Regions from separate parts of the Roseateles aquae genome, predicted to be linked through region 2. Evidence: predicted binding sites of a transcription regulator. Region 2 holds the regulator's gene; the other holds the start of a gene.
The links. The regulator FliA, encoded in region 2, starts transcription of late flagellar genes. The targets are predictions, from matches to a motif close to CTAAAGTTTNNNNNNNNNNNGCCGNTA.
Positions count from the first base shown of each region.

Region 1: a site for FliA is predicted at 3,961-3,987, ahead of RQP53_RS10370 (chemotaxis protein CheX). Genes of this name have one in related genera too.

Region 1 is NZ_JAVXZY010000003.1:327,621-343,707, reverse strand. It holds gene RQP53_RS10385 (lysophospholipid acyltransferase family protein) at 1-791, opposite strand, end outside; gene metK (methionine adenosyltransferase) at 966-2,150, shown strand; gene RQP53_RS10375 (response regulator) at 2,523-2,894, opposite strand; gene RQP53_RS10370 (chemotaxis protein CheX) at 2,934-3,899, opposite strand; gene RQP53_RS10365 (GGDEF domain-containing response regulator) at 4,100-5,104, shown strand; gene RQP53_RS10360 (DNA glycosylase AlkZ-like family protein) at 5,167-6,261, shown strand; gene RQP53_RS10355 (hypothetical protein) at 6,265-7,032, opposite strand; gene RQP53_RS10350 (HAD family hydrolase) at 7,189-7,977, opposite strand; S-adenosyl-L-homocysteine riboswitch at 8,050-8,149, shown strand; gene ahcY (adenosylhomocysteinase) at 8,235-9,662, shown strand; gene RQP53_RS10340 (TlyA family RNA methyltransferase) at 9,821-10,588, shown strand; gene metF (methylenetetrahydrofolate reductase [NAD(P)H]) at 10,591-11,448, shown strand; gene RQP53_RS10330 (OmpW/AlkL family protein) at 11,581-12,192, shown strand; gene pepQ (Xaa-Pro dipeptidase) at 12,304-13,668, opposite strand; gene RQP53_RS10320 (5-formyltetrahydrofolate cyclo-ligase) at 13,745-14,314, opposite strand; gene RQP53_RS10315 (TfoX/Sxy family protein) at 14,399-14,791, shown strand; gene RQP53_RS10310 (transporter substrate-binding domain-containing protein) at 14,865-15,767, shown strand; gene RQP53_RS10305 (cupin domain-containing protein) at 15,785-16,087, opposite strand, start outside.
Region 2 is NZ_JAVXZY010000002.1:741,142-757,228, reverse strand. It holds gene flhF (flagellar biosynthesis GTPase FlhF) at 1-1,476, shown strand, start outside; gene RQP53_RS08620 (MinD/ParA family ATP-binding protein) at 1,503-2,312, shown strand; gene RQP53_RS08615 (RNA polymerase sigma factor FliA) at 2,332-3,045, shown strand; gene RQP53_RS08610 (methyl-accepting chemotaxis protein) at 3,117-4,460, shown strand; gene RQP53_RS08605 (hypothetical protein) at 4,625-5,431, shown strand; gene RQP53_RS08600 (GGDEF domain-containing protein) at 5,471-7,288, opposite strand; gene RQP53_RS08595 (putative bifunctional diguanylate cyclase/phosphodiesterase) at 7,340-9,577, opposite strand; gene RQP53_RS08590 (hybrid sensor histidine kinase/response regulator) at 9,574-11,985, opposite strand; gene RQP53_RS08585 (sensor histidine kinase) at 12,265-13,941, shown strand; gene RQP53_RS08580 (response regulator) at 13,955-14,581, opposite strand; gene RQP53_RS08575 (PAS domain-containing sensor histidine kinase) at 14,703-16,087, opposite strand, start outside.

The DNA.
Region 1 (16,087 bases), on a different contig from region 2:
TGTTGAAGGATGACTGCTTCCATGGCCTTGTTGATCAGCGCGGCTGCGCATTCTGGCGTGGAATCGGCGGGAATGTCGGGTCCCGGCCGCACATGGATGACAAAACCGCGCCCCCAGCTCAGCCGCTCGCCAAAGATGGCCAGCGATGCTGCGCCGGTCTGCTGCAAGAGCCGCGCGCCCAGCGTCATCGTGTAGGCCGGCTGGCCGAAGAAATCAGCCCAGACACCGAGCCCCTGCGGCGGCACCTGATCGGGCAGGAGGCCGACCGCCTCGCCGCGGCGCAGGGCGCGAATCATCTGCCGCACACCGGACAGGCTGGCTGGGGCCGTGGCCAGGCCGGGGCGGCCGCGCGACTGCTCGACCACCTCGCGCATCCAGGGCTTGCGCGCCGGCCGGTACAGCACCGTCACCGGGCAGCCCTGCGGTGCAAAGCGCTCGGCATAGGCTTGCGCGGTGACCTCGAAGCAGCCCATATGCGGGGTCATGAAGACCAGGCCATGACTGGCTTGCAAGGCCTGTTCAATCAGCTCCGCCCCCTCCCAGCGCACCCGCGAACCCAAGGGTCGCGAAACAGGCCGCAACCACAGCCAGGGCAGCTCGGCAATCATCCGGCCGGCATGGCCCACCGCCGCGCGTCGATCTGCCGCACTCAAGCCGGCCAGCCCTGCGTTGGCAGCACAGCGCGCACGGTAGGACGGCGACAAGGACCAGCTCAGCCAGCCGCCCAAGGTCCCCAAGGCATGCAAGACCACAAGTGGAAGCTTTGACAGCAAGCGAAGCAAGAACATCATTCCTATAATGGCCGGATCGCCGAGTTAAACAGGACAACTTGCGGGGCGATGCGGGTGTATTCGAGCAATCAAATCTCCGCCGAGCAGCGATGCTCAACAAATGCCGCTAAAGCGTTCGCCGCGTGACTCCACCAGCACGGCAACGCCGATTGACTGACTACAAGGAGTGTAAAAGTGGCGAGCAGCGATTTTCTCTTTACTTCTGAATCGGTTTCCGAAGGCCATCCTGACAAGGTCGCCGACCAAATCTCGGATGCCATCCTCGACGCGATCTTCACGCAAGACCCCCTGTCCCGGGTGGCCGCCGAAACCCTGACCAACACCGGTCTGGTCGTCCTGGCCGGTGAAATCACCACCAACGCCCACGTCGACTACATCCAGGTCGCGCGTGACACCATCAAGCGCATCGGCTACGACAACACCGAGTACGGCATCGACTACAAGGGCTGCGCGGTGCTGGTGGCCTACGACAAGCAGTCGAACGACATCGCCCAGGGCGTTGACCGCGCCAGCGACGACTACCTGAATATCGGTGCCGGCGACCAGGGCCTGATGTTCGGCTATGCCTGCGACGAGACGCCCGAGCTGATGCCCGCGCCGATCTACTACGCCCACCGCCTGGTCGAGCGCCAAGCCCAGCTGCGCAAGGACGGCCGTCTGCCCTTCCTGCGCCCGGACGCCAAGAGCCAGGTCACGCTGCGCTATGTCGACGGCAAGCCGCACTCGATCGACACCGTCGTGCTGTCCACCCAGCACGCGCCGGAGATGAGCCTGGGCGACAAGATGAAGCCCGAGTTCTACGAGGCCGTCATCGAAGAGATCATCAAGCCGGTGCTGCCCAAGGCCTGGCTGACCGAGCAGACCAAGTACCTGATCAACCCGACCGGCCGCTTCGTCATCGGCGGCCCGCAAGGCGACTGCGGCCTGACCGGCCGCAAGATCATCGTCGACACCTACGGTGGTGCCTGCCCGCACGGCGGCGGCGCCTTCTCGGGCAAGGACCCGACGAAGGTCGACCGTTCGGCCGCCTATGCGGCCCGTTACGTGGCCAAGAACATCGTCGCCGCCGGCCTGGCGCGCCAGTGCCAGATCCAGGTCGCTTACGCGATCGGTGTGGCCCGCCCGATGAACGTGACCGTCTACACCGAAGGCACCGGCGTGATCTCCGACGAGAAGATTGCCGCCCTGGTCAACGAGCACTTCGATCTGCGCCCCAAGGGCATCATCCAGATGCTGGACCTGCTGCGCCCGATCTACTCCAAGACTGCCGCCTACGGCCACTTCGGCCGCGAAGAACCCGAGTTCACGTGGGAGCGAACCGATAAAGCTGCAGCACTGCGTGCTGCAGCGGGGCTGTAAGCCCGCCTCGCCTGAGCGAGGCATCGGTTCGCGGGCGATGCTCATGTTGCGCAGCAACGTGAGCAGAGACCAACGGACTGACAAAGCGGCTGCGCTGCGTGCAGCGGCTGGGCTGTAAAGCCCAGAGGACGCCGAAGGCGGACCAGCCGCTTTGGGGCTTTGCTCATATCGCGCAGCGATGTGAGCGACGACCACAAGGCTGCCGCTGGGCTGTAAGCCACGCGTTCGCGCCAACAAGCACTGGGGCTTTGCTCATATCGCGCAGCGATGTGAGCAAAGACCACAAGGCGCCGCGCGGGCGGACTTTCAGCCCCCGCCCTCAAAGCAAAAGCCGCCCTCAGGCGGCTTTTTTCATTGGCGCAGGAAACCGGCTCACGTCATCCCGCAAAACTTCCTGAACGGCCCCAGCACCGCCTCGCCGCGGAAAGGCTTGACGATCCAACCGGTCACGCCGATGGTCTTGCCGCGGTCGCGCATGGCCGGGTTGTCTTCCGTGGTCAGCATGACGATGCGGACATCCTTGTTGCCAAGCTCGTTGCGAATCTTGTCGGCCATGGTCAGCCCGTCCATATTGGGCATATTGACGTCGCTGATCACCAGCCGGATGCCGGGGTCGCTGCGCAGCTGCAGCAGGCCATCGCGGCCGTCGGTGGCCACCGCCACCTCGAAGCCGTTCTGGCGAAGAAAGCTGGCCACGATCTCGCGCATGGTGCTGGAATCATCGACCACAAGAACAATCGCCATAAAGAAAACTCCTCCCGCCAGCGTTGCGGCGAAATCAGATCAGAACAGTTCCAGTTCGCCGGTCGGGCCAACATCGGGCGCCACGGCATCGTATTCGGCAAACTCGTCGGGCGACCAGTGCAGATTGAAGATGAAGCGCTGCACGATGGTCAGTGGCGGCAGCCCCGGACGGAACGGGTCAGAAAGCTGGTAGCGGATGCACAGCTGCGGGTCCTGCGAACCGAAGGAGATGTATTTGTGCTCATGGTTGATGACGATGGGCACCTGGGTCTGCTGATTGGCAAAGGCCTTGGGCGGGATATAGCGGTTCTTGAACGCGCCCCAGATCAGATTGGTCGTCTCGCCGAGCATATTGTTCAGCTCGCGGAAGTTCAGGTCGCCGCCTATGCCTTGGTAGCTGAAGCCCTGGATCAGCCCCTGGCGCAGCGCACTTTCCTCGGTCTGCAGCATCATGTAGCCGCGGCACCAGGTGCTCTCGATGGCAATCAGCGTCGACACCTCGCCGTGAATGATGCGATCGTGCACCACATAGGGCGACTCGGATTGCACATTGGCGTTCGGGAACATCGCCCCCAGCGCCTGAGTGGTCAGCTCGACGATGCCGCGCACCAGGCTGGTCGGGTAGCGCAGGCTGAAGATGGTGTGATCGATGGCCGCGCGCAGATGGTCAAGATCGCCGGTCTGCCAGCGATGGCGCACCGTGCCTTCTTCTTCGGGGGTCAGCGCCCGCTGGCTGGTGCGGCGCAGAAAAATCGGCAGCTCGGGCCTGATCTTGTGGATGGCACGCGCCAGGTGCAGGCCATCAGGCCCGTCGCAGGGCATGTCCTCGGCCAGCAGCACGCCGCCCAGGTCCTTGTGCTGCGCCAGCGTGGTGAGCGCGTCGGCCGCCGTGCGCGGCAGGGTCATCAGGCCGACTTCCTGGCAGAACTCGGTCAGGCAGTTGAACTGGCCGGCGTCATGCTCCAGCAGCAGGACCTTGGCCTCAAGTTGCGTGGTTTCTGTCATGTGCTTGCGATGCGCTGCGCGCCCGCCCTTTCAGGCCCCAGCGGCCCGGCTTAGCCCCTGAGATCGGCCACTGGCGACGGATCTGTAGAGCCCGTGTCTGGCGAGGCGCCGATATATCGACACAAACTCAATTCCCGCCTTCAGCCCCGGCCTCGCGGGCCGATATCGAGACAGCCACCCGATGCGCGTGGCCCCATGCCATGCTGCCCTCATCCCATACACAACTGACCATCCTGGTTGTCGATGACCAGAACGCTGCCCGTGTCGCGCTGAGCGCCGAGCTCGATCAGGCCGGCCACCGTGTCATCGAGGCCGACAGCCCGGACTGGGCGCTGGAACTGTTCAGCCGCTACCGGCCCGACCTGGTGCTGCTGGATGTCGAGATGCCCGGGCACGATGGCTTCTGGACGGCGCGGCAGATGCGCGCCGCCGAGCCGGGCGGCTGGACGCCCATCATCTTTCTGTCCAAGAGCGGCGAGGACCGCGCCATCTGGCAGGGCATAGAAGCCGGCGGCGATGACTATCTGGTCAAACCCGTTTCGCCGGTGATCCTGCACGCCAAGCTGCGCGCGATGCAACGGCTCTCGCAGATGCGCCACCGGCTGGTGCAGCTGTCCGACGATCTGCGCGCCGCCAATGCGCAGCTGCAGGAGCTGTCGCATGTCGATTCGCTGACCGGGCTGATGAACCGCCGCGCGCTCGATGCCCGCCTGCAGCAGGAGCTGGACCAGGCCCGCCGTGATGGCGACGCGCTGACGCTGGTGCTCTGCGACGTCGATCACTTCAAGCGCTACAACGATGCCCGCGGGCATATCGAAGGCGATGCCTGCCTGCGCCGCGTGGCCCAGCTGCTGCGCGAGACCTGCCGCCGGCCCAGCGACTGCGCCGGCCGCTACGGCGGCGAGGAGTTCGCGCTGATCCTGCCGCACACGCCGCGTTCCGGTGCGATGACCTATGCCCGCGCGCTGATACGCACGATGGCGCTGGCCCATATCCCGCACCCGGACTCGCCGGTGGCGGCGCACATCACCCTGTCTGGCGGCATCACCACCTGCACGCCAGATGAGAGCACCACCGCCGAGGTGCTGCTGATGCGCGCCGACGACGCGCTCTACAACGCCAAGTCCTACGGCCGCAATCGCTTCTTCAGCTACGAGATGCAGATGGACACCGACGAGCAGCGCCACATCACCGGCAACGGTTGAGTCACAGCCACAAGGCCAGAAGCACTGGACAAATAAACAGCCTTCTGAGAAGCTTCGCCGCCATGAGCAAAGCCCCCAGCCTCGACGATTTGCGCCGCTACGCCATTGCCCGCAGCCTGTTCAAGCCAACAACGCTGCCGCAAGCGATCAACAAGCTGGGCTTTGTGCAGGCCGACCCGATTCGCGCCCCGGCGCGCGCGCAAGACCTGACCCTCCGCCACCGCGTCCGCGACTACCGTGCCGGCGATCTGGAGCGCCGCTACCCCAAGCTCGACGTCGAGGAAGACTGCCTGGTCAACTACGGCTTTCTGCCACGCCAGCACCTCAGCCTGCTGCACCCGCGCGAGGCCAAACGCGCCTGGGATGCCAAGACCCGGCAGCGCGCCGCCGCCATCCGCGCCTTCATCGCCGAGCAGGGCCCCAGCCATCCCAGGCTGGTGCAGCAGCACTTCGATCTGGGCCGCAGCACCAATGCCTGGGGTGGCAGCGGCAACGCCACGACCAAGCTGCTCGACGGCATGCATTACCGCGGCCTGCTGCGCGTCACCCATCGCGAGCAGGGCCAGCGCATCTACGCCCATGTCGAGCACAGCGATGATCCGCGCAGCCCGCAGCAAAAAGCTGAGGCCCTGCTCGGCCTGGTGCTGGCCAAGTACGCGCCGCTGCCCTCGCGCTCGCTCGGCCAGCTGGCCAGCCTGCTCGGCTACGGCGCACCGCATCTGCGCGCGCAAACCAGGCACATGCTGCAGACGGCGCGCCAGCTCTGGCCCAGCGTCGACATCGATGGGCAGCGCTGGTACTGGCCCGAGGGCGAGCAGCCGCGGGCGGCGCGCTGGCGGCTCGATGAGGAACTGCGCCTGCTGGCGCCCTTCGACCCGGTGGTCTGGGACCGGCTGCGCTTCGAACAGTTCTGGGGCTGGGCCTACCGCTTCGAGGCCTACACGCCGCCGGCCAAACGCAAGCTGGGCTACTACGCCTTGCCGCTGCTGTGGCGCGGGGAGGTGCTGGGCTGGGCCAATGCCAGCGTCGACGATGGCGAGTTGCACCTGCAATGCGGCTTTGTGGCCGGCCAGGCGCCGCGCGATCCGGCCTTCAAGGCCGCGTTGGAACGCGAGACGGAACGCTTCAGCGTGTTCCTGGGCCTCGCGTCAGCCTGACGTTCACATTGCTGATTCGAACAACGCTGGCACGGCAAGGGCAACTTCTCGACAAATCAGCTTGTGCAACATCTGAATCTTTTCCGCCGCACTCAGGGCGCCCCAGACACTGATGCCGTTCGGGCTGCGCGCTGCTGGCTGCGGAGCGCTGGCCGTAGCACGGTGCTCGGCAACGATCTCCCAGCTCTGCACGTCGACCAGCATCAGCTTGAAATATGCATAAGGCGCCAGAATGCCCCAGCTGGTTTCGCCCGTATCCACATTGACCACAGTCCTGCGCGTATCCAGGTAGAAGCCCAAGCCTTCCAAGCTGCCCGTCCCGACTGCCGTGTGATAAAGCTGGATGCTGGTCGGTGCGCGTTGGGGCACGACCAGTAGCAAGTGGCTGGCTCCGGCCTGCGTTACACCGGCAATCAAGCCCTCAGTCGGCTGAAGCTTGCGCCCGTCAAAAGCAAATGGAAGCGAACGGTCCGTGGGCCGCGCCAACATCAACATCGAGCTCACACTCGGTTTGGGCAGCTTGCGCAATGCCGACACGGCGGCGTCGATAGCATCTTGCTCGAATTCACCCGGATCCACATTGATGACTTGCTTCCGGTTCCTGTCCAGATTGCTGCCGGTCGTGTCTTGTTGAATGACAACATTGACCTGGTCGCCCAAGACAGACATCAAGGCCAGCCGTTTCACTTCGACCGCGTGCGCCCATGGGGCAGCCAGCACCACACCGGCCACCAGGCATACCCGCCGCAGCGCATGGATTCTCGCGTTCATCCTCACCTCCGTTGAGCAGCACCGGCCCCGCCGGTGGCTCACTTTTTAAAAGTGTTGGCCGTCAATGCCCTTCATTGCCAGCACCGCGGCAGACCAGACTGCGGCGGCATGATATGGGCCATCGACCGAATCTCGAACCCTACTGTTGGGGGATACTCAACCCACCGTTCGCGCTGCCAGCAGGCGCTGCGCCAGCTCGGCAAAGCCACTGCCACGCTCACCGCGGGTCAGATAGCGCGGCCGGTGCTGCAGCTGCGGCAGGAAGCGCGCGATATTGGCCACGCCGACGCTCAGCGGCAGGTGCTCGAACATCAGCTGATCATTACTGGAGTCGCCCACAAACAGCCAATCGGCGGGATCGAAGTCCAGGCCGAGCAGACGCGGCACCGCCCATTGCGCCGCCGTCCATTTGCTGTGGGCGCCTATCCAGCCGTTGATGTGGATGGAGCTGACCGTGGCCTGCAGGCCGTGGGTGCGCATCACGGCGCAGACGGCCTCGATCTGCATGGCGTCGAGATGGGCAAACTCGCTGTGGTCGATCGCGATGTCGGTCAGGCGGCCGGAGCTGTCGCGAGCCAGGCTGCTGCCGGGCACCTCGGCCAGCACGGCGGCAGCGCAGCGCTGCAGGCGGGCGAAGTTGTCACGCCGTGTCGCCTCGTCCTGGCTGAACTCGACGCTCAGGCGCTCGCCATCGCGGCGCAGCAGCACCGCGCCGTTCTCGGCAACGATGCCATGGACCGGCCAGGCCAGCGCGAAGGGCTCGCTCCAACCGGCCGGGCGGCCAGTGATGGCGATCACCGGGATGCCGGCCGCAGCCAGGCGCTGCAGCGCCGTCAGCGCCTCCGGTGCGATGGCGCCCGCCTCGGTCAGCGTGTCGTCGATATCGGTCAGCACGCCGCGCACGGCGGCGAGCTGGGCCGGCGGGCATTGATCCAGTGGCTGCATGGTGGCGGGATTGTCCTCAATTCACACGCTGTTCCAATGAACCTAGGCCAGCTTCTGGTCTAGAATTGCGCCCATTCCGAGGAGCGTTGCAACCTCTTTCAGCTGAGGCCAGGCTCGGATCAAGCGCTGTCGACACCGTGGTCGGCAGGCCCAGCAACCGCGCTCACCCGCTGAAGTCCTGCGTGGGTGATTTGCGTCCTCGGATTCCCCTCACTCGCGCACGATGGCAGCGGCTTCAACCCACTGAAGGAGCCCGCATGACCGCCACGACGCTGACCCCCGATCAATACCATATTGCCGACCTGACGCTGGCCGCCTGGGGCCGCAAGGAACTGAACATCGCCGAGAGCGAAATGCCGGCGCTGATGGCCATCCGCAAGGAATACGCGGCCAGCCAGCCCCTGAAGGGCGCGCGCATCACCGGTTCGCTGCACATGACCATCCAGACCGGCGTGCTGGTCGAAACGCTGCAGGCGCTGGGCGCCGAAGTGCGCTGGGCCTCGTGCAATATCTTCTCGACCCAGGACCACGCCGCCGCCGCCCTGGTGGCCGCCGGCACCCCGGTGTTTGCCTACAAGGGCGAGACGCTGGAAGACTACTGGGACTACACCCACCGCATCTTCGAATTCGCCGGCAAGGGCGAACCGGGCGAAGGCCCGAACATGATTCTGGATGACGGCGGCGACGCCACGCTCTTGATGCATCTGGGCCAGAAGGCCGAAAAGGATCTGTCGGTGCTGGCCAACCCGGGCAGCGAGGAAGAGCGCATCCTGTTCGCTGCCATCAAGGCCCGGGTCGCGCAAGACCCGACCTGGTACACCCGCAAGAGCGCCGAGATCATCGGCGTCACGGAAGAGACGACGACCGGCGTGCACCGCCTGAAGGAAATGTCGGCCAAGGGTACGCTGCTGTTCCGCGCCATCAACGTCAACGACTCGGTCACCAAGAGCAAGTTCGACAACCTCTATGGCTGCCGCGAATCGCTGGTTGACGGCATCAAGCGCGCCACCGATGTGATGGTGGCCGGCAAGATCGCCGTGATCGCCGGCTATGGCGATGTGGGCAAGGGCTCGGCGCAGGCGATGCGCGCACTGTCGGCGCAAGTGTGGGTGACCGAGATCGACCCGATCTGCGCGCTGCAGGCGGCCATGGAAGGCTATCGCGTCGTGACCATGGAATACGCCGCCGACAAGGCCGACATCTTCGTCACCACCACCGGCAACAAGAGCGTCATCCGCCATGAGCACATGGTCAAGATGAAGCACAACGCCATCGTCTGCAATATCGGCCATTTCGACAACGAGATCGATGTTGCCTCGCTGGAGCAGTACCAGTGGGAAGAGATCAAGCCGCAGGTCGATCATGTGATCTTCCCCGACGGCAAGCGCATCATCCTGCTGGCCAAGGGCCGTCTGGTGAACCTGGGCTGCGGCACCGGCCACCCGAGCTATGTGATGAGCTCCTCGTTCGCCAATCAGACCATTGCCCAGATCGAGCTGTTCGCCCACAAGGACGCCTACGACATCGGCAAGGTCTATGTGCTGCCCAAGCATCTCGACGAGAAGGTCGCCCGCCTGCAGCTGACCACGCTGAACGCGCAGCTGAGCGAGCTGACCGATGAGCAGGCGGCGTACATTGGCGTGCCGAAGCAAGGGCCCTATAAGCCCGACACCTACCGCTACTGAGCAATTGCGGGCTACTGCGCAGGCTTCAGCCGTCGTTGCGGGTCCCTCCGCAGATCCTCACGTAGCGCTGCTACGTTCCGGTCTGCGGATCCGCCCGCGCCTAGCCTGAAGCCTGCTCGCTACGCCCGGGCTGCACGCTGCACTGCTTCATTTTTTCCATGCGCGCTGACCTTCGCCTGACTACCCAGCAACTCGCCCCGACCCGCTCCGCCGCACAGCGGCTGATCGAGCGAGGTGCCGTGCTGCGCGCCTCGGGCGCGGTGGTGAAGAAGGCGGGCGAGGAGGTCGGTGAGCATGAGGCCCTGCTGATCACTGACGACGCCGAGCTGCGCTATGTCTCGCGCGGCGGCTTGAAGCTCGAAGGGGCGCTGAAGACCAGCGGCCTGGACGTGAGGGGCTTGACGGTGCTGGACATCGGCCAGAGCACCGGCGGCTTCAGCGACTGCCTGCTGAAAGCCGGTGCGGCACGCGTGGTCGGCGTCGATGTCGGCCACGGGCAGTTGCATGCCTCGCTGCAGGCTGATCCCCGCGTGACGCTGCTCGAAGGCCTGCATGTGCGTGAGCTGGCCGGCTCGGCGCTGGCACAGCAGGCACCGGAAGGCGGCTTCGCCCTGATCGTCGGTGACCTGAGCTTCATCTCGATGATTGGCGCCCTGCCCCATCTGCGGCCCTGGCTGGCCGATGGGGGTCAGGTCTTGCTGCTGATCAAGCCGCAGTTCGAGCTGGGCCCCAAGGCGCTGGGCCGCGGAGGGCTGGTCAAGGATGCGGCGCAATACCCGCTGCTCGAGGCACGAGCTCGCGAGGCCGCCGCTGCTACAGGCTGGCAGACGCTCGGCTATTTTGAAAGCACCATTGCCGGCGGCGATGGCAACACCGAATTTTTCCTCTGGGCACGCAAGGCCCAGAGCGAGACAGACAAGGCATGAGCATGACTATCCCCCAGACCGGCCGCCCGCCGGTCAGTTTCGAGTTCTTCCCGCCCAACACACCGGTCGGTGCCGAGAAACTCAAGACCGTGGTGCAGGATCTCAGCGTGCTGAACCCGCACTATTTCAGCGTCACCTATGGCGCCGGCGGCTCGACGCGCGAGAAGACGCTGGCCACCGTCAGCGGCATTGCCGCACTCGGCTTCGAGGCAGCGCCGCACCTGTCCTGCGTGGGCTCGACCCGTGAGAGCATCGCCGAGATCCTGGCCACCTACCGGGCCCAGAATATCCGCCGCGTCGTCGCGCTGCGCGGTGACCTGCCCAGCGGCACGGCCACGGCCGGTGAGTTCCGCTATGCGGCCGAGCTGGTGCGCTTCATCCGCGAGACGCAGGGGCCAGACTGGCAGATCGAGGTTGCCGCCTATCCGGAGTACCACCCGCAGCAGCGCTACGCGGCCCGCGATCTGCAACACTTTGCCGACAAGATGGCGGCCGGCGCCAGCGGTGCGATCACCCAGTTCTTCTTCAACGCCGACGCCTACTTTCACTTTGTCGACGAGGCGCGCAAGCTGGGCGTTACGGCCCCCATCGTGCCGGGCATCATGCCCTTCCACAACTACGCCCGCATCGCCCAGTTCGCTGCCCGCGATGGCATCGACATCCCGCGCTGGGTGGCGCTGAAGATGGAAGGCTTCATGGACGACAGCGCTTCGATCCGCGCCTTCGGCCTGGATGTGATCGGCCAGCTGTGCGAGCGGCTGATCGCCGGCGGCGTGCCCGGCATCCACTTCTATACGCTCAACCAATCGGCTTTGACGCTGGAGTTGTGCAAACGCCTCAGCCTGGGCGCACAAGCTTGATCTGACGCAAATCGGCCCGGCCAGCCCGCCGGGTGGCTGGTGCGACTTGCGTCAGATCAAGGGTTTACCCGTCGCGGGGTTCTCCAATAGCTTCATCGGGCCTGTGATGCCCGCCAACAAGGAGCTATCGAGATGAACAAGTTTGCAGCCCGCACCCTTACCGCCGTCGCCATCGCTTGCACGGCCGTCGCCGTCCAAGCCGCCGAAGGCCCGTGGGGAATGCGCGTGCGCGCCGTCAACATCGACTCGGCCAACAAGGACAGCACCGGTCTGGGCCTGACGATCAACAACAAGGTCATCCCCGAAGTCGACTTCAGCTACTACTTCTCGCCCAATCTGGCGGCTGAGCTGATCCTGACCTACCCGCAAAAGCACACGCTGTCGTCCAATGGCACCGAGATCGGCACGCTGAAGCACCTGCCCCCGACGCTGAGCCTGCAGTACCACTTCGCGCCGAATGACGCCTTCCGCCCCTACATCGGCGCTGGCATCAACTACACGATCTTCTCGAACGTCGAGTTCGCTCCGGCCGTTGATGCTGCGCTGTCGCCCAGCGTCAAGCACACCAGCCTGGGCCTGTCTTTCCAGATCGGCTTCGACTATGAGCTGAGCAAGAACCTGTACCTGAATGTGGACCTGAAGAAGGCACAGATCGGCACCAAGGTCTACTCCAAGGGCACTGAAGTCGGCACCTTCAAGGTCGATCCGCTGCTGATCGGCGTGGGCCTGGGCTTCCGCTTCTAAGTCCGAGGCGCCCGGGCAGCTTGAACGAGCTGCCACAAACAAAAGCCGCCTGGCTGGAGCCCGGCGGCTTTTTCTTTGTTGGCGCTGCTACAGCACCGCCGCGTTCAAGGCTCAGCCCAGCAGCGCAAAGGCGTCGCGCGTCAGGTTTTCCGGCGCGCCCTCGGCGCGGCAGACCACATCGTCCTCGATGCGGATGCCGCCAAAGCGGGACAGGCGTTCGACCTTGGCCCAGTCGACACTGGCCGCGGCCGGCATCGCGCGCAACTGCTTGAGCAGGGTCGGGATGAAATACAGGCCCGGCTCGATGGTGACGACCATGCCGGGCAGCAGGTCGCGGGTCAGGCGCAGATAGCGGTGGCCCTCGGGCTTGTCGCGCGTGCCGCCGGCCTCGCCGGCCATGAAGCCGCCCACATCGTGCACCTGCAGGCCGAGCAGATGGCCGATGCCGTGGGGCATGAAGATGCTGGTCACCCGCTCCGCCAGCATCGCTTCCTCGCTCATTGCGACGATGCCCTGCTGCTTCAGGATGCGGGCCAGATGGCGATGGGTGCTCAGGTGGATGTCGCGGTAGTCGACGCCCTTGCGCACCTCATCCACCAAGGCCAGCTGTGCCACTTCCATCGCGGCCAGCACGGCATCGAATTCGGCGCTGTCGGCATCGCCGCGGGTCCAGGTGCGGGTGATATCCGCTGCATAACCGTTGACCTGCGCGCCCGCGTCAACCAGCAGCGAGCGCCACTGCGCCGGGCGCTGAACGTCCTGGTACTGGTAGTGCAGCACGGCCGCATGCTCGTTCAGGCCGACGATATTGCTGTAGGGCAGATCGCGGTCGGTATGGCCGCAGGCGATCAGGTAGGCGCGGTGGATCTCGGCTTCGGATCCACCGGCCAGGAAGGCATCGCGCGCGGCCAGATGGGCGCGGGTGGCCAGGCGCGAGGCCGCGCGCATGCTGTCCAGCTCGTACTCGGTCTTGCAGGCACGCGCCCAGTGCAGGCTGTCGATCAGGGCCGCCGGGTTGTTCGGCTGCAGATGCTGCAGCGCTGCATCGGCCTCGCCCACGATGGCCAGACGCGCGAGATCGGCGGGCAGCTGATCCGCCAGTTGGGCCAGCGCCTGCTCGGGCTCGCTGATCACGCGCAACTCGACATGCTCCAGCCAGAAGCCGCTCGGCGCCGCCGGCGGCACATGCCAGTAATCATCGGGCTGGTAGTAGACCAGCAGCGGCTTTTTCCCCGGGCGCACCAGCAGCCAGCTGTAGGGGTGGGCGCACAGCGGCAACCAGGCCTTGAAATGCGGATTGGGCTGGAACAGATAGGGCCGGTCGTCGAGAAAGGCGTACTTCTCGACACCGGCAGCGATCAGCAGGGCGTCATGCCCGCTCAGGCCCAGCGCGCGTTCGGCGCGGGTTTGGCAGATGGCGATGTGTTGCGCATACAGCGCGGCGATGTCTGCACCAGCAGCGGGGGTAGCGGTCATGAGCGGCAGCCTGTTCGTGAAGGGCCGCATTGTCCATCAGGCAGGGCCGATCAACAGCGCTGACCGTGCCGGCACCTCAGCCGTTCTTGTCCCAGACCACGCCTTCCTCGGTGATCATCGCGTCCAGCGGCACATCGTGAGTCTCGGCCTTTAGCAGCGGCTGGAAGCCGTGGGCATAACCGACGCCGACGGTCGCCGGCCGCGGCCGCAACTCGGCCAAGGTGCGATCCATGAAGCCGCCGCCATAGCCCAGGCGCAGGCCGCAGGGACCGTATCCGACGCAGGGCACGACCAGCAGCTGTGGCTCGAAGACTTCGGTGTCCTTGGGTTTGGGGATGCCGTAAGCATCGTCTTCCATCGGGCAGCCCGGGTACCAGACATGAAAACGCAGCGTGCCATGCTGCTTGTCGACCACCGGCAGGCCGATGCGTCGATCCGGATGCGCTTCACTCCAGCGGTACAGCGCCGGCAAGGGGTCGAACTCGCCCTTGATGGGCCAGTAGGCGCCTATCGTCGTCTCGCGGCGGCGCACCAGCCAGACGCGCAGCACCTCTTGCATCTGAGCGGCCAGCGCCAGGCGATCGGGCAGATTCAGGCGATCCTGGATCAGCTTGTGGCGCAGGGCCGGCTTGTCGTTCAAGTCCACGCGTTCAAACCCATGCTGGAGAAGAGCGCCGATCGTAGCCGGGCTCAGGCCTTGCCGCCAGCCTGGCCGCTCTATCATTGACCGATGTCCAAGGAACTGCTCGACCACGCTCTGGAACTGTTGGCGCCGCTGGGCTCGCTGCGCTCACGGCGTATGTTTGGCGGCTATGGCATCTATGTCGATGAGCTCTTCATCGCGATCATCGCCTTCGAGCAACTCTGGCTGAAAGCCGACGAGCTCAGCCTGCCCCGCTTCGAAACTGCCGGCTGCCGCCGTTTCGAGTACAGCCGCGAGGGGCAAACAACCGGCCTGCGCTACTACAGCCCGCCCGAGGATGCGCTGGAGTCACCAGCGCTGATGCTGCCCTGGGCGCGCCTGGCCCTGGAAGCCGCACTGCGTGCCCAGGCCCTGAAAAGCGCCAAGACTGCACGCAAGTCGAACTCAAAGCCGGCGCCACGCCGTGGCCGCAGCGAGTAAGCTCCGCGGGGTTGCGCGAAACCAGCAGCGCTTCAGTGGCCTCAGCTGAACCGTGCCTCTTCAAGGAGTTCTGATGAAGTCGGCAAACCGATGGCGGACCTGCATCGCGATCCTCGGCGCTAGCCTGGCCTGCGGACTGGCGAACGCGCAGCCTGCCACGCCTGCTGGTGCGCGGCCGCCGGTGTACTGGCAGGTGCTGGACTTTCCGCCCTACTACATCGTCAGCGGCGCGCAGCAAGGGCAGGGTTTGAGCGACCAATTGCTGCGCGATGTACAGAAGCTGCTGCCCGAATTTGAGCACCACAACGAGCCCTCGGCGCCATTGCGTCAAACGGCGCAAATGAAGGCAGGCAAGCCGGCCTGCACGGCCAGCATGCTGCGCACGCCGGAACGCGAGCAGTTCATGGATTTCGCCTTGCACCCCTTCACCTGGCAGTTGCCCCAGGTCTTGCTGATGCCGGCATCCAGCCCGCTGGCCAAGAAGCTGCAGCGCGACAGCGAGGGCCGCATCTCGCTGGCCGATGCCTTGCAAATTGCCGATTTCCATCTCGGCGTCACTGCCAGGCGCAGCTTTGGCGCCGAGCTGGATCCCCTACTGGCACGCGCCCGTGCGGCACGCCCCGACGCGGTGCGCGAATTCCGGCAAGACAGCCTGCTGGCCGAAGCACTGCGGCTGATGAAACTGGGCCGATTCGACGCGACCCTGGGCTATCCCACCGAGGCGGAATACCTGCGTCAGAACGAACCCGCGCTGGTCAGCGATCTTCTCTACCTGCCCTTGCGCGAGACAGCTGGCCTGCTAGCACAGTATTTTGGCTGCAGCCGCCACCCGGACGCACGGCACCTGCTCGAGCTGATGAATGCCCGCGAGGCCGACCTCGCGCCAGCACGGCGACATGTGCGCGACGCCTATACCGAACGGCTCCCCGCCGCTTTGCGCAGCCACTATCTGAAGCTGCGCGCGGAGCTTGAGTAGGCCGGCAGATTCGGCGTTCAGCCCTCGTCGCGCCCCACTGCGCCCAGTTCAACCAGGGCCTCTTCGGCACCATTCATATAGAGCCGTTTGCCGTGTGCCGGGTAGTCGCAGACATCCAGCTCAAGCCGTGTACGGGCAGCCAGCAACACGAGCGGCTCCTCGCCGCAATTGACCAGCGCATGGGCGAGACCGCCAGCCGCAAAGCCAAGAAAATCCCCGACCCCAATGGCCTCGCTCGCCGCCTCGAATTGAACTTCTCCTCGCCCTGACAGCACGTAGAAGCACTGCTCCTCGTACAAATGTCGATGCAGCGGCCATGC
Region 2 (16,087 bases):
GCGGCCACCGCTCCGCGCGTCAATGCGCCGAGCCGCGTCGCCGCACGCCCTGCCGCACCGGCTGCGGCCCCGCTGAACGCCCGTGCCGCGCGTGACTTTGAGCGCCGCGATCCGCGGCTGGCCGAGTTCGGTGCCACTGGCACGCCGGTCGAGGCCGATGTGCAGACGCTGGCGATGAGCACGCTGTCCTTCCAGGACTATGTCCGTGAACGGATGCTCAAGCGCCGCCAGGCCGAACTCAACGGTCAACCCGATCCGCTGGAAAGCGAGCTGGCGGCGCGCGCCGCCGCCGCGCCGCTGCCCGAGGGCGTGCCCTCGCTGCAGGAAGCCCGCCAGCTGCGCGCCCAGGCAGCGATGCAGGCGATGGGCGCCCGCCGTGTCGACATGTCGCGTGCCGAGGCGCCGGCCGAGCCGGCACGCCGTGTGCCGCCGGTGCTGCGCGATGAGATCCGTGTTTCCGCCGAGGCCCGGCTGCCGACACTGGCCGAGCTGCAACCCGGCCGCGACCAGCAGGACATGATGAAGGAGCTGCGCTCGATGAAGGGCCTGATCGAGGAGCGCTTTGGCGCCCTGGCCTTCATGGAGAAGCTGCAGCGCCAGCCGGTGCAGGCGCGGCTGACGCAGAAGCTGCTCGAAGTCGGCTTCTCGCCGGCCCTGGTGCGCAAGCTGGTCGAGGGCTGCCCGGCTCATTTCGACGACAGCAAGCAGGGGCCCCATGACGAACTCAGCTGGGCCGCCAATGTGCTGGCGCGCAATCTGCTGACCGACGAAATGAGCCCGGCACTGGAAGAGCAGGGCGGCGTGTTCGCACTGATCGGCTCCACCGGCGTCGGCAAGACCACCACCACGGCCAAGATCGCTGCGGCCTTCGCCACCCGCCACGGTGCCAGCCAGCTGGGCCTGATCACGCTGGACGCCTACCGGGTTGGTGCCCACGAACAGCTGCGCGCCTATGGCCGCATCCTTGGCGTGCCGGTGCACACCGCCCATGACCGCACCTCGCTGGAAGACCTGCTGGAGTTGCTGTCGGGCAAAAAGATGGTGCTGATCGACACCGCTGGCATGGCCCAGCGCGACAGCCGCACTACCGAATTGCTCGATATGCTGGCCCACCCCAGCATCCGCCGCCTGCTGGTCATCAACTCGGCCCAGCAGGGCGAGACGATAGAAGACGTGGTCACCGCCTGGCGCGCCGCCAGCTGCCATGGCGTGGTGCTGTCCAAGATCGATGAGGCCGTCAAGATGGCCCCGGCGCTGGACACCATGATCCGCCACAAGCTGCGTGTCATCGGCGTGGCCAATGGCCAGCGGGTGCCGGAAGACTGGCACCGCCTGTCGGCCCAGGCCCTGGTGCAGCGTGCGCTGCGCAGCGGCGCCGCGCCGGCCTGGCGCATGGACAGCGCCGACGTCAACCTGATCTTTGCCGGCGGCCCCGCGCTCGCCACCGGCACTCCTGCAGCCATGGGCTTGAACTGAGCCCGAGCGAAAGCCAAGAGAACCCTATGCGCGACCCTTACTCTCCCGCGATGCCGCAAGACCAGGCTGACGGCCTGCGCCGCCTGTTTGCCGGCTCGCGTGTCCGCTTCATCCCCGTGCTCAGCAACCCGCATGTGATGGGCGCTGGCGTGCTGCTGGAAGGCCTGTGCGCGGCCTTCAGCGAGCTCGGTCTGCACACGCTGGTCGTCGACGCCGGCGAGCTGTCGCCGGCGCCGTCGGAGCTGGCCGCGGTGGATCTGGCCAGCTGTGTCGAGGGCCTGTCGCCCAAGGTGTCCTACCTGGCCGCGCGTGGCCTGCCGCTGCGCTATATCAACGCCAACGGCTCGGCCGCCCAGTTCCTCGAAGCGATCACCGATGCGGCGCCTTTCGCCGATGTCGTGCTGCTGCACGCCAGCGCGGCCGAGCTGTCGCGCGTGCTGGCCTCGCGCGAGGTACGGCCGGTGCTGCTGGCCGATACCGACACGCAAAGCGTCACCCACGCCTATGCCGGCATGAAGTGGCTGAGCCAGCGCGCCGGCCTGATGGTCTACAGCATGTTGCTGGCCTGCCCGCCGCAGCTGCGCCTGGCCGAGCGGATTGCTCAGCAGATCAGCAGCTGCGCCGATGGCTTCCTCGGCGCCGTGCTGCGCGACTGGGCTTGCATGGACCCCAAGCAGCCCGCCACCGCGCCGCTGACTGCCGAGATGCGCCATCTGGCGCGCGAACTGCTGATGGCCGCGCCTCCGGGCGTGGCGCTGGAGGCCAGCGTCAACGCAAGCCCATTGCGTCCGCTGGTGCCGACCGGACGTGCCCGTGTGGCCCTGGCCACCAATTGATACGCCGCAGGAGCTGATGATGTATACCGCCAAAGGCCGCCTCGACAATTCCGCGCTGATCAGGCAATACAGCCCGCTGGTGCGACGACTGGCACACCAGATGATCGCCAAACTGCCGGCGAATGTGGAGATCGACGATCTGATTCAGGTCGGTCTGATCGGGCTGACCGATGCACTGAGCCGATTCGACATCGGCCAGGGCGTGCAGTTCGAGACCTTCGCCACCCAGCGCATCCGCGGCGCCATGCTGGATGAGCTGCGCGGCGGCGACTGGATGAGCCGCGGCACACGCCGCCAGCAGCGCACCATCGAGAGCGCGGTGCACAAGCTGGAGCAAAAGCTGGGCCGGGCGCCGCATGAGTCCGAGATTGCCGTCGAGATGGGCATCACGCTGGCCGAGTACCAGGAGCTGCTGGGCAAGGTGCGCGGCACCCAGCTGGTGCATCTGGAAGACATGTCCGGCGACGATGGCGACGAGGACTACCTGGACCGCCATGTCGCCGACGACAGCCGCAACCCGATGGCCCTGCTGCAGGATCACCGGATGCGCCAGGCCCTGGTCGCCGCGATCAAGAACCTGCCCGAGCGCGAGCAGTACGTGATGAGCATGTACTACGAGCACGACATGAACCTCAAGGAAATCGCCGCCGTGCTGAAGGTGACCGAATCGCGCGTCTGCCAGCTGCACAGCCAGGCCATTGCACGCTTGCGCGTCAAGCTGCGCGACTGGTAGAAAGGCCAGCAAGGTGTGGCGCCAGGCGGCGGCGCAATCGATAAGCCGCACCATCATCAGGGAGAGCCACTATGGCCGGATGGGGGCAGGGCAGCGCCGCGACAGGCGCTCATCGATCGGAGGCTGCCGATGCGGGCAGCCTCGTGCTGAAGCTGTCGCAGTCGGTCTCACACCTGGGACGCGACGCCGCCGAGGTGCGCGGCGTACTCGAAGACACCCAGAAAACCGTGCAACAGCAGGGCCAGGCCATGGGCGCGCTGGTCAGCGAGCTGCAACAGGTGCAAGGCGCCCAGCAGGGCATTGCCCAGGGCACCAGCCAGTCCCTCACAGCCGTCGAGCGGGCCCGTGCGGCCTTGCAAGGCATGGGGGCGGAGGTCACCGCCATGGTGCAGACGCTGAAGCAGGTGTCCGACGCCGCCTCAGACATCACCGCCATCGCGCTGCAGACGCGGCTGGTGGCCTTCAACGCCTCGGTTGAAGCCAAGCGGGCTGGCGAAGCCGGGCGCGGCTTTGGCGTGGTCGCCGATGCGGTCAAGGATCTGGCCGGCAAGGTGGAGAGTTCATCTAAGGCCATCATGAGCACGGTGGCGGCACTGGATGCGCGCATTGCGGTGTTCAGCAACGAACTCAATGCCGGCGGCGCTGCCGGCAGCGCCAAGGGCCAGAGCGCCATTCACAGCGCCTTCGCGGCGGTGGCCGGTGACGTGGAGCGGATCGCGCAGGCCGCGCGCCAGAGCCTGCAGACCACCGAGCAGCTGGCCGGCCGCGCCGCCGGGCTGCAGCAGGAGGTCGGCCAGACCATGCGCAATCTGGACACCGCCTTTGCCTGCAGCGATCGCTTTCTGCGCCTGTCCGAGGAGTTGATCGAGCAGATCGCCTCGTCGGGTGTCAAGGTTGAAGACTCGCGCTATATCGAAGCCGCCCAGGCGGCGGCCAGCGAGATTGCCGGCCTGCTGGAGCAGGCGCTGGCCCAGGGGCAGATCAAGGAAAGCCAGCTCTTCGATGAGCAGTACCGGCCCATCCCTGGCACCGCGCCGGCGCAACACCTCTCGGCCTTTGTTGAATTGGCTGATCGCTTGTTCCCGGCGGTACAGGAGCGCATGCTGAGCCTGAGCGAGAAGGTGGTCTACTGCATCGCCGTCGATCGCAACGGCTATGTTGCCACCCACAACCGCAAATATTGTCAGCCGCAGCGGGCCGGCGATCTGGTCTGGAACACCGCCAACAGCCGCTACCGGCGCATCTTCAACGATCGCACCGGCCTGGCCTCGGCACGCAATCAGCGTCCCTTCCTGCTGCAGACCTACCGCCGCGACATGGGCGGCGGCAAGTTTGTGCTGCTCAAGGAGGCTTCGGCGCCCATCATCGTGCGCGGCCGGCACTGGGGTGGCCTCAGGCTGGCCTTTGGCTTCTGACGGCGCCGCCGCCGCCTCTGTCACAGACTGTCAAAGAGCCAGCACACAGCGCCAACAGACCAAAACCCGCCCGGTTTCTAAGATTCAGGCTTCAGTTGATGAACGCGGACTTGCTCCGCTGGCCACAGCGCCCGTCACGCCAGCTACAAATCTTGGAGACCTTTATGAACCGCATCACCGCGCTGCTCGCCCCGCTGACCCTCTGCCTCTTGACCGCCTGCGGTGGCGGTGGCTCGGGCGACTCCGTCACTCCGCCGCCCCCGACCGCCGTGAATCCCGAAGGCCTGTGGCAGGGCACGGCGGCCTCGGGCCTGGACAGCCTGAAGACGACGCTGCTGGCCGACGCCGACGGCTACGCCTACGCGGTGCTGAACAACGGCAATGGCGCGGCCATCGAGGCGCTGTTCATGAGCAATCTGAACAGCGATGCCCTCAAGCCGGGCAATGCCAGCAGCACCGGCATGGGCTACTACCGCCATGTGGCCGGCGGCTTCTACCAAAGCGTGGCGATGGCCACCGTCAGCCAGGGCCAGGGCAGCAGCCAGCAAAGTCTGCAATTCCAGGTCGGCAAGGGCCTGGACTCGAGCGAGCCGCGCAAGCTCACGCTCAGCTATGACAAGGGCTACGAGCAGGCGCCCACGCTGGAGAGCGTCTATGGCCGCTACGTCAGCAAGCAAAGCGGCCATGCGATGGCGGTGTTGAGCCTGTCCGGCGCCAATCGCGATCGCGCCCTGCTCAGCGACAGCAGCGCCTGCGGCTTCAGCAACAGCCGCATCAGCGCGTCGAGCACGGGCAAGAACCTGTTCTCGGTGGTGGGCATCCTGAGCGGGCCGGCTTGCGGCTTCCAGGGCGCCGCCAGCGGTGTTGGCTACGCGACGCTGGACAGCCAGGGCAAGCCGATCGGCTTCACGTTGGCCCTGCGTGAGAGCTCGGGCAAGGCCTTCTTTGTCTTCCAGGGCGATCGCAGCTGAGTCCCAGTGCCGCAGAGGGGCTGAAACTCAGGCCCCGGCTCACTCGACGATGCAGGCCCTGTTCTTGCCGGTGCGCTTGGCTTCATACAAGCCCTCATCGGCCCGGTCCAGGGCCTCTTCGAGCTTCTCACCCAGGCGGTACAGCGTGATGCCGGCCGAGAAGGTGACGAAGACATCCTTGCCCTCGTGCATGAACAGCGCGGCTGACAGCGAGCGCTGCAGCCGGGTCAGCACCTGCTGGGCTTCGTCCAGCGGCGTGCGCGGCAGCATCAGCACGAACTCCTCGCCGCCGTAGCGGGCCACCAGATCGCCGGGGCGCAGCATCTGCGTCACCCGCGCGGCCAGCGAACTCAGCGCGACATCGCCGGCCGCATGGCCCAGGGTGTCGTTGAGCTTCTTGAAGTTGTCGACATCCAGCAGCGCCAGCGCCAGCACCGAGCCTTCTCGCTCCAGCTTGGCCTGCTCGGTATTGAAGGCCGCTTCCAGGCCGCGGCGGTTGGCGATCTTGGTCAGCTGATCGGTCTGCACCTCGCTGGACAACTTGCGCAGCTCGTCTTCCAGCTCATCGACCCGTTTGGACAGCGTGCTGGCGCGTTCGTGCTCGTCGTTGATGCGCGATTGGGTCTGATGCACCAGCGATTGCACGGTGCGGCTTTCCTCGACCATCTCGCGCACCACGCCGGCCAGGCTCTCCAGCGTGTCGGCCCGCTCGATCACCTCGGCATAGCGGCCGACATTGTTCTGGAAGCGGTCGGTGTGCTGGCCCAGCTCGGCGAGTTCTTCGAGCATGCGATGGATCAGCAGCTTCAGCGAGTCGCGGGCCCTGGAGCGTTCCTCGCGCAGGCCGCGCTGGCGCTCACGGGTGCCGCTGAGCATCTCATTGACCATGCGCACGCCGCGTGAGCTGACGCCTTGCTCCAGCGTCTCAACCATCACCTCGCACTGGCCACGCGCCCAGGAGTCGTCCTCGGCCAGTTCAACGAGGCTGGCGCTCAAGTCCTTGCACAGCGAGCCCAACTGGCCGAACAGGTGGTGGCGGTGTTCCAGCATCCGTCTGGCGCGCACGCAGAGCTGTTCCATATTCTGCGCACGATTGGCGTTAGCGCCTTGCTCGCGCAGGCTCAGCAGTGCCGCTTCGAGCTCCAGCTTCAGCGCATTGGCGCGCTCGTCCAGCGCGGGCAGTGCGTGCTGCACCGTTTGATGCAGGCTGGCACTGACCTCGGGCCAGCTGCCCGGGCCGTCGCGCTCGACCGATGTGGCCGGCGCCAGCATTTCCTCTTCGCTGAAGAACTGGCTCGGTGTGCCGCCGGCTTCCTCGTCGGTCTCGACGCTGGCATCGGCGACATCGGAATCCCAGCTGTTGACCAGCTGACGCAGCCGTGACAGCAGTCGCTGCGGATCACTGCGGTTGGACTCCAGCACCCGCTGCAGCCCGTCTTTCTTGCGTGCCACCGTCCATTGCCGGCCGCCGCGCTCCAGGCCACGGATCAGGCGCTCGGTGATGCCGGCCATGGTGTCGGCCATCACCGCCGGGCCGCTGCTGTCCTGGATGCGCTCAAGAATGCGCAGTGTGTCGTCCCAGCGGCCTTCGCGCAGCGCGCTGCTGATGTCATGACGCGCCTGCATTTCGCTGACGCCCAGGCTGAGCAGCTTGGCCAGCACCGGCTGGGCGCGCTCGGGCCAGCCCTCGCTGCTGGCGGCCTCCTGGCCGGCCTCGGCGGCGTAGGCGCGGGCATAGTTTTCCGGCGTTGGCTCCAGCTTGGCTGTGGCCAGGCGCAGAAAGGCGGCCTTGGCCAGCTGGGCCGGGGGCAGGGCGGCGCCGCTACGGGGCGCGGAGGGCGGGCGTCGCTCGTCCATGGTGGCGGTCTCTCGGGGGATTCGGGTGGCGGTACTGCGGCGCGCCAAACGCTAGCGTTGACCGCCCTGCGGACGCAGCAATTCGGTGGCGGCGCTCTCGGCGCTGGCCTGGGCGATCCAGGGCGCCTTGCGCGGCAGCACGGTCTGTGCCAGCCAGCGTTCCAGATCATCCGGCGCCAGCGGCTTGCTGAACAGAAAACCTTGCATCACGCTGCAACCGAGGCGGTGCAGCACCTCCATCTGGCGCAGCGTCTCAACGCCTTCGGCAATCACGCGCAGGCCCAGCGAGCGGGCCAGCGCGATGATGGCGGTGACGACGGCCGAGCTCTGTGGCGTGATGCCCAGATCGCGAACAAAGCTGCGATCGATCTTCACTTCCGAGATCGGCAGCGTGGTCAGATAGGCCAGCGAGGAATAGCCGGTGCCGAAGTCGTCGATCGAGATCTCGACGCCCACTTCGTTGAGCCGGTGCAGCGCCGGGATGACGTTCTGCAAGTCCTTCATCAGCCCGGTCTCGGTGATTTCCAGCTGGATCGCCCGGTGCGGCACGCCATAGGCGCTGACGCATTGGTGGATGTGCTCGACCAGATCGGAACGCTCGAACAGGCGGTTGGGCAGATTGACGGCGATGGAATCGGAGAAGCCGAAGTTCAGCTGCCAGACCTTGGCCTGGCGGGCCGCCTCGCGCAGCGCCCATTCGGACAGTGGCACGATCAGCCCGGTTTCCTCGGCCAGCGGGATGAAGTCGCCTGGCGGTACCAGCTTGTCGCCGCGCTGCCAGCGCATCAGCGCTTCGGCGCCGACCATGCGCGCCGCCCGCACATCGATCTTGGGCTGGTAGTGCAGCACGATCTCGTCGCGCTCAATGGCCTTGTGCAGCGCGCTTTCCAGCTCCAGCTTCTCGCGGCCGCGACCGGCCAGCTGCGGCGTGTACAGCGCCGATGCATTGCGGCCCTGGCTCTTGACGGCGTACATCGCGACGTCGGAATTGCGTAGCAGATCGGCGGTCGACAGGCCGTCGCGCGGGTAGATCGCGATGCCGACGCTGGCGGTGACGAAACATTCCTGGCCGGCGATGAAGATCGGTTCGCGCAGCGCTTCCAGCACCCGCTCGGCAACGCGCTCGGCATCGCGCTCGTCGGTGACCTCGGGCAGCAGGGCTACGAACTCGTCGCCACCGAGCCGGCCCACGGCTTCCAGCATCCGGTGCGAGCGCGAGCCGACCGATTCAAGCATGCCTTCCATCACCTGATCGGAGTGGCGCACGCAGGCACGCAGCCGGCGCCCGACTTCCATCAGCAGCTCGTCGCCGGCGGCATGGCCGAGGGTGTCGTTGATGACCTTGAAACGGTCCAGATCGATCAGCAGCAGGCCGACCTCATGGCCCATGCGGCGGGCTTGCTCGATCGCGCGCTCGGCGCGCCAGATCAGCTGGCGGCGGTTGGGCAGGCCGGTCAGCGCGTCGAAATTGGCCAGCTGGCGGATCTTGTCCTCGGCCATGCGGCGGTCGGTCACGTCCTGGATCACGCCGGTGTAGCCGCTGGCATTGCCGTGCTCATTGAACTCGGGCTCGGCCTCGATGTGCAGCACGCGCTGGCGGCCATCGAGCAGGGTGACCGGCAGATCGGTGACCAGCACCGAGTTGTGCGCCATCACATCACGCAGCAGCCGCATGAACAGCTGGCGCTCTTCGTGCGGCACCATGCGCATCACGCCGATGAAGTCCAGCGGCTCGGTCGGGCCATGGCCGAAGACGCGCAGCGCCTCGGCGGCCAGCACAAAGCCGCCCAGGCCGCGGTGCCATTCGAAGCTGCCCATGCGGGCCAGGTCTTGCGCGCGGGCCAGGCGGGCCTTGCTGCGCTCCAGCTCGATGCGGGTGCGCGAGCTGCGCAGCAGGTAGCGCAGCCGCCCCGCCAGCAGGCTCCATTGGGTGGATTTGACGAAGAAGTCGGTGGCGCCGACCTGGTAGGCGCGGTTGATCGAGGCCTCGTCGTCCAGGCCGGTCAGCATCAGCACCGGGGTCGATTCAAAGCCAGGCAGTTCGCGCAGCCGGGTGCAAGTTTCGAAACCGTCGAGCTCGGGCATCATCGCATCAAGCACGATGATGTCGGGCGACCATTCGCCGATCACGCGCAGCGCTTCTTCGCCGCCGCTGGCCTCGGTGATGTCAAAACCGCGTTCGCGCAGCGCAATCGCGGTCAGCAGCAGGTTGACCTCGTCATCGTCCACCAGCAGCACGCGCGGCTGCTCGGGCAGATCGTTGTCCAGGTGGGTCCCCACGGTGCTCATTGCGGTCCAGTCAAAAGCGCATTCAAGGCCTGTTGCACATGCTCGACCTCATCATGCATGGCATCGAGCAACTTGTCCAAGCCTTCGGTCTGGCCTTTGCGGGCCAGCGTCTCGATCTCCGCACAGAGCTGCGACAGCTGCATCGCGCCCAGGCTGGCCGAGGAGGATTTCAAGGTGTGCGCCACATGGCGGATGCCGCCCAGATCCATGCCGGCGGCACGGGCCTGGGCCAGATCGGGCAGCAGCTTGTCCAGCGATTTGATGAAGGCGCCGATGACGCGCTGCAGCAATTGGTTCTGACCGCCGGGATCGAGCTCGCGCAGGCGGTTCAGCGCCTGCTCATCCAGGCAGCTGGCAGGGGTGGGGCTGGATTGCGACGGCATGGCGTCTCCATCGAGCAGAGGGTCGGCAACAGCCACGCTCACGTCGGCAGGCGGCGTGGCAGGCGAAGGCGTATGACGCTGGAGCATCTCGAGCAGCTGGCGTTGGCGTATCGGTTTGGCCAAGTAGTCATCAAAACCGTGCTGACGCAGCTTGTGCTCGTCGCCCTCCAGTGCGTTGGCCGTCACGGCCACGACAGGGGTCTGGGGCGGGCAGACAAAGCGATAGCCTTGCTGCTGGCGCTGCCGGAAGCGGCGTAGCACTTCCATCCCATCCATGCCGGGCATGTGAATGTCCATCATCACCAGGTCAAATCCTTCCTCGCACAGGGCCTGCAAGCCGGCCGGGCCGTCTGCGGCGACCCTGACCTGACAACCCTGTTGCATCAGCATCTGCTGTATGACCTCTTGGTTGACCTGATTGTCCTCCACCACAAGCACCCGGCGGACAAGATTTGGCGGCTTTTCGCCCGGCTGGCGTTGCGATGGGGTTGGCGCATCGAGGCGTGCCAGCGGCACCCTGAGGGTGAATTCGGAGCCCTGCTGGGGGACGGACCGCGCTTGGAGCGTGCCGCCCATCAGCCGCACCAGCTGCTGGGCGATGGCCAGACCCAGGCCGGCCCCGCCGTAGCGGCGCGACAGCGAGCCATTGGCCTGGGTGAAGGCGCTGAACAGGCGCGGCAACTCGGCCGCGGCAATGCCGATGCCGGTATCGCGCACGGTGCAGACCAGGTGATCGGCCTCGTCACAGCTGAGCGCCAGGCTGACCTCGCCGCGTTCGGTGAACTTGATCGCGTTGTCCAGCAGCTTGGCCAGCGCGCGGCGCAGGCCGGTGGCATCGGCGCAGAGCTGGGCCGGCAGGCTGGGCGAGAGCTGCAGATGCAGGCGCAGGCCCTTGGCCGCCGCCCGGCTGTACAGGGCTTGCAGGCATTCCTCGGCCAGGCGCACCGGCTCGAAGCACTGGGCCGGCCGCGGGCTCTGCGCGGCGCCGGCATCGGCGAAGTCCAGCACATCGTCGATCAGGTGCAGCATGGCCTCGGCACAGCCATAGGCCGACTGGGCCCAGTGCAGCTGCTGCTCGTTCAGGCTGCTGTCCAGCAGCAGCTGGGTCATGCCCAGCACGCCATTCATCGGCGTGCGGATCTCATGGCTCATCGTGGCCATGAACTCGCTCTTGGCCCGGCTGGCGGCCTCGGCCTCGTCGCGGGCGCGCTGCAGCTCGCGCTGGCCTTCCTGTTCCTCGGTGACATCGGCGAGGATGCCGTAGACCAGCGAGCTGCCCAGCTTGTGCGGCTGCAGCCGGGTGCGCAGCCTGACCCAACGCTGCCCCTTGCTCGGGTGCTGGATGCGCAGGACCATATCGCTGCCCTGGCCCTGGGCCTGCATTTGCAGCCGGCGGGCGTAAAGCGGGCGGTCCTCGGCCACGATGCGCTCTTCGAACAGCTGCGGACCATGGCGCAGGTCCATCGGGCTCAGGCCCAGCGTGTCCAAGAGCAGCGGCGAGCTGAAGTGCAGGCGGTCCCACTGCGGGGTGGTGACGAACAGGCATTCGCGCACCGATTCGGTCACCTCCCGAAAGCGCGTATCGCTTTCCTGCAGCGCCCGCTCCAGCTGGCGCCGGCCATTGGCATCCTGCAGGCTCAGCAGGCCCAGCGGGCGACGCAGCCCCGACCAGGGCAGCAGACTGCGCTGCACATGCAGCCAGCGCGGGCCGAAGGGCGAGGGCAGACGCAGGTCTTCACGTGCGCTGCGCCGGCCATGCTCCAGCGCTCGCCAACGGGCCGATGTGCACAGGGCAGCCAGGCCCGGCTCCAGCGCGTCCGCCGCGTTGCGGCCGATCAGCTGGGCGCGGCGCTGCACCAACAGGCGCTCGGCCTCGCGGTTGAGCAGCAGCAGCCGGCCGCTATGGCTGTCCATCAGCAGCACGCCATGCGGCAGCTGGTCAATCAGCGCCTGCAGGTCGGTACTGCTGCCCGGCGGCAAGGCGCCGGCCTCGATCTCAGGCGCCAGGCCTTCGGCCTTGTTCATCGGATACCCTCGTGGTGGCCTGCTTGCCAGCGCGCAGGTCTTGGCCGCAGGGCCTCTGGCTTGTTCTTGTTCATCATTGTCTTTTTTGCTGGCACCGAGGCCATGGTCGGCCTCGGTCGTTCCTGCTTGGTCGGCCAACCGCCAGCGAACTTGAGCGCGCATGCAGCAAGGCTGGCCTGGCCAGTGAATTTCGCACGCTTCAGCGACGGCGCTGCTGAATAAGTTCCCGCGCAGCGCGGCCGGGTCTTGATCGGCGTTGCCCTACATACAATGCCTGTCATGAACAGCCTCACCGACGCCAGCCCACGCCTGCCGCGCAGCTCTTGGTGGGGCATGCTGGTGCTGTTGGCGCTGGCCTTGGGCTGCGCCCTGGCGGTGATGCTGCTGTGGCAGCGTGATGGCGCGCTCGGTGGCCTGTCGCTGGCCTTGGCCCTGCTGGCGGGCGCCGGCTTTGCCTTGCTGGCACTGGCGCTGGGCTGGCAGATGGGCGTGCGTTTGACGCGTCAGCGCCTCGGCGAATCGCTGCGTGAGTCACTGCGCGAGGCGCGCCAGCACAGCCATGTGCTGGCCCAGCTGCAGTCCGACTGGCAATGGCAGACCGATGCCCACCACCATCTGGTGCGTTGGCAGGCACCGCAGGCGGCCTTGGCGTCGAGCTGGGTCGGCGCGGCGGCCACCCAGGCCTTGTGGGAGCGCTTTGTGCTGGTCGATGGTGGCGAGGCCTCGCTGCGCCAGCGTTTGAATGAACAGGTGGCGCTGCTCGACGTGCAGGTCGAAGGGGCCTTGGAGCAGGGCGCTGCCGCGCAGTTCTCGGGCCGCTGGCTGCTGCGCGCCCAACCCTGCCTGGATGCTCAAGGCCGCTTTTGCGGCTATCTCGGCACGGCCCGGCCGGTGCGTGAGGTGGCCAGCAACCACCCGCATGCGCCGGCCCAGCAGTGGCTGCCGGCCTTGCCCGGGCCGGCCTGGTTGCTGGCCGACTCGGCCGAGCACGGCAGCCGCCTGCTGGACCTGAATGAAGCGGCGGCCCAGCTGCAAGGCCGACCGATTGAGCAGTTGCGCGGCCAACCCTGGCGGGCCTGCCTGGATGGCCTGCCGCACGAGATTCGCGAGGCCGCTGCGGCGCCCGAGGCCCAGCAGGGCCTGCCCTGCGGTGCCTGGTGGCTGTGCATGAGCAGCCTGGCCACGCCGGGGTCTGTGGACGGGCAGAGCCTGAAGCTGCTCAGCCTGTGGCCGCAGGCGACGCTGGAGACGGTGCCGGCGGCCCTGGCCGCCGAGGCCGCCGAGGTCGCACGGGCCGATCAGGAATCGTTCAGCTACACCGTCTCGCACGATTTGCGCGCGCCGCTGCGCGTGGTCGAAGGCTTCACTCGCATCCTCAAGGAAGACTACGGCCGCCTGCTCGATCGCATCGGCAACGACCACCTCGACCGTGTACTCGGCGCCTCGGCGCGGATGAACAGCATGATCGATGCGCTGCTCTCGCTGACCCAGCTGTCAGCGCAGCCGCTGGCGCGCCAACCGGTCAATCTCTCGCAGCTGGCCAGCTATGTGATCGAGGATTTGCGCCGCGCCGCACCCGAGCGCGTGGTGGACGTCAGCATCCAGCCGCATCTGGTCGTCCATGGTGACCCGGTGCTGCTGCGCATGGTGCTGGAAAACCTGCTCGGCAATGCCTGGAAGTACAGCGCCAAGTGCGCGCATGCGCGGATCAGCTTTGAATCGGTGCAGCGTGCCGGTGCGGCGGTATTCGTCGTATCAGACAACGGCGCCGGCTTCGACATGCGATTCGCCGATCGGCTGTTCGGCGTGTTCCAGCGCCTGCACAGCGCCAGCGAGTTCCAGGGCACCGGCGTCGGTCTGGCTTCGGTCCGCCGCATTGTTCACCGACATGGCGGCGAGATCTGGGCCGAGTCCGAGGTCGGCCAAGGGGCTCGGTTCTTCTTCAGCCTCAGCTGAATCTTGGTGGCGCTCAGTGCGCGGGCATCGCCAGCAATTCCACCGCTTCGAGCAGCCTGCTGGCCTGTTCGTGCAGCGCGCGCGATTCGCTCTCGGCCAGGCGCTTCAGCCGGGCCAGCGCTTCCTGGCGCGACAGCGAATAGCGGTGCATCAACACACCCAGCGCAATCGCCACGACTTGTTGCAGTGCCTCGTCGCCAGCGTTGACCGCCGTGCTTGCCGGCTGCACGGGCGCGGCCGCTTGCGGGCGCTCATGAGCTTCCGTGCGCTCGACACGCTTGGCAAAGGCCGCCTCGACGGCGGGCACGATTTGATGGATGTCCAGCGGCTTGACCAGATAGGCCACGGCGCCCAGCGCCTTGACCTTCTCGACGGTGTCCTCGTCGGCAAAGGCCGACAGGAACATGAATGGCATCTGCAGGTACTCGCGCAGATAGGCGGCCACGTCGAAACCGCTCAGGCCTTCCATGCGGATGTCCAGCAGCGCCAGATCGGGCCGGTGTTCGCGGGCCAGCAGGATGGCGTCATCGCCATTGTCGGCATCCAGCACCTCGTAGCCGGCCTGTGAAAGGCCGTGGGTGAGGGTCGCCAGCACCAGTCTGTCGTCGTCGACTACGAGAATCTTGCCCTTCGTACTCACCGTCTCAACTCCCCCGCCCTGATGTCTCTTTTGGTCAGTGCCGACCGCATGCGCAAGCCCAGAGCGGCCCCGCCGTGCGGGCGCATTGTCGCCGAAACGGCGGCAGCAGCGCGTATCGCTGTCAAACTGATTCGACCAGGGTCACGCTGGGCGGTGTCAGCTCGATGGTGCAGACGACCTCGTCGCCCAGCTGTTCCAGCTGCAGCCGGGCGCTGCGCCGCGGCAGCAGGGCGCGCACCAGCCCCAGGCCGGAGACGCCACCGGGCACCGTCGACAGCGTGAAGCCTGGCGGCAGCTGACCCGGATTGATGATGCGCAGCACCACCCGCTCGGCCTCGCAGATCAGCATGCAGCTGATGTCGCGCTCGGGGCTGTGCTTCAGCGCATTGGTCAGCAGCTCGTTCAGCGTCAGCGCAATCGGGATCGATTCGGCTTCGGGCAGCACCCAGCGCGCGGCCTCGTCGGCCAGCGGGCCCTGCACGCCGCAGTGAATCACCCGGCCGAACATCCGCTGCACCGAGCCGGTGATGGCCTCGACCAGCTTCTTCACCCGCAGCGGCCCCTGGCTGCCAACCTGCAGGCCGTAGACCTGGGCAATCGCCTGCACCTGGCCAACCGCCTCGTTGATCACCGGCCGGACCTCGGGCCGGCGTGCGGCGATCTGCTGCAGCAGGCCGGCCACGCCCTGCAGATTGTTCTTGATGCGGTGGTGCACTTCCTTGACCAGCAGCTCGCGCTGCGCGATCGCCGCCTGCAGCCGGGCTTCCTCGGCGGCGCGGTGCTCGGTGACGTCGCTGGCCACCAGCAGCAGTTGCTCGGGCTCGCCGTCGCCGTCGGGCAGGGCGACATCGCTGAGGTGCAGGAAGCGGGCATCCCAGACCCGCGTCTCGCCATGCAGATCGAGCCGGTATTCGCGCTGGGTGACGGCACTGAGCTGCAGCGCCGCTTCCATATCGCGGCGAATCACGGCGCCCTGGTCGACGCCGAACATGTCCTCTGGCGTGGCGCCCATCAGGGCGTCTTCGCTGCGCCCGGCCAGGGCGGCGGCGGCCTGATTGATTTTCTCGACCCGCAGCGTCTTGGCATCGTGCAGGCTGATGGCCAGCGGCGCGGCTTCGATGATGCGCTGCAACGAGGCCTGGGCCTGCAGCGTCTGGGCCTCGGCCTGGCGGCGCCGTTCGATGTCCAGGAGCGCGTAAGTCAGCTGGCGGCCGTGCTCGGCGATGCCGGTGACGACGGCATTGCCCACCACCCAGAATTCGCGCCCGTCACGGGCCATCAGCCGGCATTCGAAGGTTTCGGCCTGGCCTTCGGTCAGCTCGTCCAGGTAATGGGTGTGGCGGAAGGGGTGATTGGGGTCAGGTGTTGCCACGATGCTCATCGGCTGGCCGGCAAACTCGACCAGATCGCCGCCGAACATCCGCCGCGCCGAGCGGTTCATCCATTCGATGCCGCCACGGCCGCAGGTGACGATGCCGACCAGCACCGAGTCCAGCACCGCGCGTT